Regions from separate parts of the Shewanella sp. NFH-SH190041 genome, predicted to be linked through region 1. Evidence: predicted binding sites of a transcription regulator. Region 1 holds the regulator's gene; the other holds the start of a gene.
What was found. Region 1 encodes MetJ, which represses methionine synthesis genes. Its sites were predicted from a motif close to TAGACGTCTAGACGTCTA; they were not measured.
Positions count from the first base shown of each region.

Region 1 (3,191 bases):
GGACAATATGGTCGATAAATTGGATTTGCTGCAGGATCATTATGATGCGCTGGACAGTGCGATAGCTCATCGTGATGTCACGGCTATTGAGACTAATCGCGATCTGTTGTTGGCGGATTTGCATGGACTGGCTGGTAATCGTGCCAATGTTAATGCTGCCGTAGGCTTATCACTGGTATTGCCTAGCTTCAGTTTTGATGTTGGGTTGTTTTACCAGACATATCTTGATGCTGTTGGTTTTACAGATATCAGCGCGGCGGACTTAACTTACCTCGCACAAATTGATCCGCTTAATCCGCCCATGCTTGAAGACCTGACCTCTAGCGGCAGTGTATTAGCTGGCGCTGTGTCCGACTTTGGTGTGGCGCTGAGTATGCCTTTGCAGTGGGGGGAGATGCCAGTTTCTATCGGTATTTCGCCTAAATTCCAACGTTTAGATAGCTATCATTATCGTGTTAGCGCCAATAATTTTGATGGTGATGATTTCAGTGACAGTAAATACCGTACTGAAACGACAGGGTTTAATCTTGATGTCGGTTTGGCGCTGCAACCGATGGCGGGATTAACTGTGGCAGTAACCGGTCGAGATCTGCTATCGCAATCATTGGCGACAGTGGTGAATGGTGGTCAGCAGTTTACATTTCAGGTCAAGCCGGTTTATCAGGCTGGGGTGGCTTATGATTGGCAGCATGCTAGCTTAAGCTCTGATATTGATTTAAGTAGCCAAAAGCGTTTTGCCGGTGAACCGGGACAGCAATTTTGGCGTCTTGGCGGAGAATATCGGCCTTGGTCATGGCTGGCATTGCGCGGGGGATACCGCCGCGATTTGGAGCAAGGTGGTATGACGTTGTATTCACTGGGGGCCGGCGTATTAATTGGCAATACGGTCAATTTGGATATTACCGGTATGCTGGGTGATGAAGATGCTGCTGGGGTGGTATTACAAAGTGCTTTTTATTTCTAAATAGAAATAGTGGTGTTGTTATAACAACAAAAAGCCCGGCATAACCGGGCTTTTTGTTTAATTCAGCTCGAGATTATTCCATCTCTTCCCATTCAATACCCATTTCGGTCATAAGCCTTTTTGCTTCAGCAGGAATACTGTCAGGGCTATCTTTGGCCAAATCTGGATCATTTGGCAACGGCTGGCCGGTATAGGCATGTAGAAAGGCTTCGCAAAGGAGTTCGCTGTTGGTGGCATGACGCAGGTTGTTGACCTGACGACGGGTGCGTTCATCAGTTAACACCTTCAGTACTTTCAAGGGAATGGATACGGTAATTTTTTTTACCTGCTCACTCTTTTTACCATGCTCTGCATAAGGGCTGATATAGTCGCCATTCCACTCAGTCATTGACTCACCTGTTGATTCTGTAATTCGCAGCCGATTTTAAACACTTACTTTTTACAGTCAAATTATTGCGGCGAAAACGGGATGAATGCAAATAGAATTCTTGATGTTTGGACGTCCAGCCGTCTTTTTTCTTGACCTGGGTAACCCGCCTAGTCTAGTTTAGACGTCTAGCCATCTGAAATAGCAGGCAGGAGTGACAGGATGACTCAACAGCATACCGCAACCACGGCGGTCAGACAGGGAATTGAAACTGACTTGCAGCACCGCGCCGTTGTCCCCCCCATTTACCTTAGCAGTAATTACAGCTTTGCCGATCCACAAACTCCTGGCGCTTTTGACTATAGCCGTTCAGCTAATCCGACCCGAGAGCAGTTGGCGATAGCGCTAGCTGAGATGGAATCTGGTCATAGCGGTGTGATTACTGCCAGTGGGATGGCGGCGGTGCACTTGGCGGTCAGTGTGCTGTCTGCAGAGGAGTTGTTGTTAGTTCCCCATGATTGTTATGGCGGTAGTTTACGGCTATTTCAGCATTTGGCGCGCAAAGGCCAGTTTCGTCTGCAAGTGGTCGATATGACAGATACCGAGGCTCTGACCCAAGCGTTGGCTGCATCTCCGGGGCTGATCTGGCTGGAGACGCCCTCTAACCCGTTACTGCGTATTGTTGATATTGCCGCTATTTGTCAGCAGGCCAAGCAGCAGGGTTGCCGGGTGGCGGTGGATAATACTTTTCTTACTCCAGTGTTGCAGCAACCTTTATTACTTGGCGCAGATATGGTGATCCACTCCACCACCAAATATATCAATGGCCACAGCGATGTCATTGGCGGGGCTGTCATTGCTAAGACGCCTGAGTTGAGTGAAGAGCTGTTGTGGAATGCCAACACTTTAGGATTAAGCGGGGGGGCGCTGGATGCGTATCTTACTTTGCGCGGGCTGCGTACCCTGTCTTTGCGTATGTCCCAGCACCAACATAATGCCTCGCTGATTGTGGCAGCGTTGCAGGCACATCCGGCGGTTAGCCATATTTATTATCCCGGGTTAGTACAGCATCCTGGCCATGGGATTGCTCAGCGTCAGCAGCGTGGTTTCGGCGGCATGATCAGTTTTGAGTTACAAGGCGGTGCGGCGAGTACTGGGCGTTTTGTTGCTGCGCTTAAACTGTTTTCATTAGCGGAAAGTCTCGGTGGAGTGGAAAGTCTGGTCGCTGTCCCGGCCAGTATGACCCACAGAGCGATGACCCCGGAACAGCGGCGTTGTGCCGGTATCAGTGATGGACTAATTCGGTTATCTGTGGGCATAGAACACAGTGATGATTTGTTGGCGGATATCCAACAGGCACTGACAGCGGTGACTCAGGGAGATGATGCGTCATGACATGTCAAGCAAACAGCACAGTAAATGACGCTGCTAGCGGAAAGGTTCCGGCCCAGTTACATAAGTTTGGTGGCTCTAGTCTGGCTGATGCCGATGGTTACCGCCGGGTTGCCCATATTTTGCTGACGCAAGGAGAAAGCTCGGATTGGGTGGTAGTCTCTGCGGCGGGCACAACCACCAATCAGCTGTATCAACTATTGGCGTTAGCAGATGCTGGTGAGCTATGGCAGCAGGAGCTGTCAGTATTGATGGCATACCAGCAACAGCTGGTGGAGCAGTTACTGAGTGGTGACGCGGTGCGGGAATTAAGGGAGCGGTTGGCGGCGGATAAAGCCCAGTTGCAGTCACTGCTTCAACTGGCGGTTATAACGGATGGGCAGCGTGCTCAACTGCTGGGATTTGGTGAGCACTGGTCAGCTCGGTTATTGGCGGCTTTGCTGAGGCATCAAGGGGTTTGTGCGAGGG
Region 1 is NZ_AP026070.1:554,862-558,052, forward strand. It holds gene NFHSH190041_RS02465 (conjugal transfer protein TraF) at 1-964, shown strand, start outside; gene metJ (met regulon transcriptional regulator MetJ) at 1,038-1,352, opposite strand; gene metB (cystathionine gamma-synthase) at 1,554-2,726, shown strand; gene metL (bifunctional aspartate kinase/homoserine dehydrogenase II) at 2,723-3,191, shown strand, end outside.

Region 2 (3,191 bases), 570 kb from region 1:
TGGCGCCAAATCCGCACTACCACCTAAAAACTCTGGCAGCAGTTTACCAAATGCACCCAGTGCATTTTGCGATGCCTTACGTGACGCGATATTCGCAGGGTTTGCCTGCAAATCTTCGATGTAAGCTTGTGCTTTTACAGCAAAGTCAGCTGGCAGCTCACCGCTCAGACGGCGTTTTAACTCAGCGGCCAACTCAGGGTATGCTGCCGCGTAAGCCGCAAATTTGCTGTCCCAAGCAGTTTCAGCCTGCTGGCCTGCAGCTTTGGCATCCCATTGCGCATAAATATCAGCAGGGATATCAAATGGCCCTTGACTCCAACCAAGGAACTCACGAGCTGCAGCAATTTCCGCATCACCCAGTGGCGCACCATGGCAGTCATGACTGCCAGATTTGTTTGGTGAGCCAAAACCGATAATAGTCTTGGTACAGATCAATGTTGGCTTATTGGTTTCCGCCTTCGCGGCAATAATGGCAGCATTGATTGCATCCGCGTCATGACCGTCAACATCACGGATCACATGCCAGCCATACGCCTCAAAGCGGCCTGGAGTATCATCGCTGAACCAACCTTCAACATGACCGTCAATAGAGATGCCATTGTCATCCCAAAACGCGATCAGTTTGCCCAGCCCCAAGGTACCCGCCAAAGAGCAGGCCTCATGGGAAACCCCTTCCATCAAACAACCGTCGCCCATAAAGACATAAGTATGGTGATCCACCACATTATGACCGTCACGGTTAAATTGAGCGCCCAGCACTTTTTCTGCCAGCGCCATACCAACACCATTGGTGATGCCCTGACCCAGTGGGCCAGTTGTGGTTTCGACACCTGGGGCATAACCGTATTCTGGGTGGCCTGGGGTTTTGGAGTGCAGCTGACGGAAGTTTTTCAAATCGTCAATGGACAGGTCATAACCTGTCAGGTGCAGCAGGGAGTAAATCAGCATTGAGCCATGGCCATTTGACAGGATAAACCGGTCACGGTCGGCCCATTGTGGGTTAACTGGGTTATGTTTCAGATGATCACGCCAAAGAACTTCGGCAATATCCGCCATACCCATAGGTGCGCCAGGGTGTCCTGAGTTGGCTTTTTGAACGGCATCCATACTTAACACACGGATAGCGTTAGCGAGTACTTTACGGGAAGACATGCTCTCTCCTGCTTATTGTTGAAACACCATTTCATTTTGTCCGGCCGTGCGTCCTGTTCGCCGCCACAACAATACCTGCAAAATGAGATGGTGCTCCATAGATGTCCCTGCTGGGACTGTCCTGATGTGGTCGCGTATTTTCTCCCATGTATACAGCCAGACGCAAATTAAATTGCGTCGCATTAACCCTTTGCCCGTCCAAGTGTGAATTTTTTCTGCCAACAAATATTGCCAGCCGTATTTCCACTGTTACGGATTAACACACCCAGCTCACTCACCTAAAATCCAGTTAAGGCATTAATAAATAAGGAATAAACAAATTAGCTTTCACAGTGAAAATTCCCGGTAGGTCACAATCTCAGGGAAAATTAATATTCGGGGGATGATTACCGGCAGGAATTAAACTAGAATAGCCGTCTAGATGGAGATGCATCTACACGTTTATAGGTAGATGTCCACACAGATTTTTACATTCAAAACGAGATTTTTCCCGATATGGCAAAGCACTTGTTTACCTCTGAGTCTGTCTCAGAAGGACATCCAGATAAAATCGCTGACCAAATTTCTGATGCAGTATTGGACGCGATTCTGGCTCAAGACCCTAAGGCCCGCGTAGCCTGTGAAACCTATGTAAAGACCGGTATGGTGATGGTTGGTGGCGAAGTAACCACCACTGCATGGGTTGATATTGAAGAACTGACCCGTAAAACCATTCGCGAAATTGGTTATATCCATTCCGATATGGGCTTTGATGCCAACTCATGCGCCGTACTGAGCGCTATTGGCAAGCAATCTCCAGACATCAACCAAGGTGTTGACCGTGCTGACCCTAAAGAACAGGGTGCCGGTGACCAAGGTCTGATGTTCGGTTACGCCAGCAACGAAACTGACGTGCTGATGCCAGCACCTATCACCTATGCTCACGCACTGGTGAAGCGTCAATCTGAAGTACGTAAAGAAGGCATCCTGCCTTGGCTGCGTCCAGATGCAAAATCCCAGGTAACTTTCGCCTATGAAGATGGCAAAGTCACTGGCATTGATGCTGTGGTACTGTCTACTCAGCACAGTGAAGAAATCAGCCAAAAAGATCTGGTTGAAGGCGTGATGGAAACCATCATCAAACCTGTTCTGCCTTCTCAGTGGCTGAATAAAGAAACTAAATTCTTTATCAACCCAACTGGCCGTTTCGTTATCGGCGGTCCTATGGGTGACTGTGGTCTGACTGGCCGTAAGATCATCGTAGATACTTACGGTGGTATGGCACGTCACGGTGGTGGTGCTTTCTCTGGTAAAGACCCATCAAAAGTTGACCGTAGTGCGGCTTACGCTGCCCGTTATGTAGCGAAGAACATCGTTGCTGCTGGTCTGGCTGAGCGTTGTGAAATCCAAGTGTCTTACGCTATTGGTGTGGCTGAGCCAACCTCTATCAGTGTTGAAACCTTCGGCACTGCTAAAGTTGCTGAAGCTCTGCTGGTTGATCTGGTTCGTCGTCACTTCGACCTGCGTCCATACGGCCTGCGTGAAATGCTGGATCTGGCTCGCCCAATCTATCAGGCTACCGCCGCTTACGGTCACTTCGGTCGTGATGAGTTCCCATGGGAACGCACTGACAAAGCTGAAGCACTGCGCGCTGACGCCGGTCTGTAATGCATTAATTGCGGTCATATCGACCGCATTAATAAAAAAGCCGCCTTTAAGGCGGTTTTTTTATTGCTCAGGTCACTGACAGATTGACTTGGGAACATATCAGATATTATCTATCAACAAATTAATCTGTTAGACATCTTTATCCGCCTATTTAAGTCGCAGTAACCAGCCATCATAGACACGCTTTTCTCGCTATTTTTACCCAAGCTTGCGTCACCCACGCTCAATCTCACACCATCAAAACTGCAGCGCTTAAAACGCCCCCCAGAGCCATATTTAAAAAGCACAATGATCAAAATGAGCGCTCTGCATACACAATAACGCGATTCGCTCCAGATCCAAGACACTGACCGCAAGCTGCTGGCACTCACTCAACGTTGGCGTCGATGTCA
Region 2 is NZ_AP026070.1:1,122,333-1,125,523, reverse strand. It holds gene tkt (transketolase) at 1-1,152, opposite strand, end outside; gene metK (methionine adenosyltransferase) at 1,648-2,799, shown strand; gene NFHSH190041_RS04970 (hypothetical protein) at 3,076-3,191, opposite strand, start outside.
Region 2: a site for MetJ is predicted at 1,563-1,580, ahead of metK (methionine adenosyltransferase). Genes of this name have one in related genera too.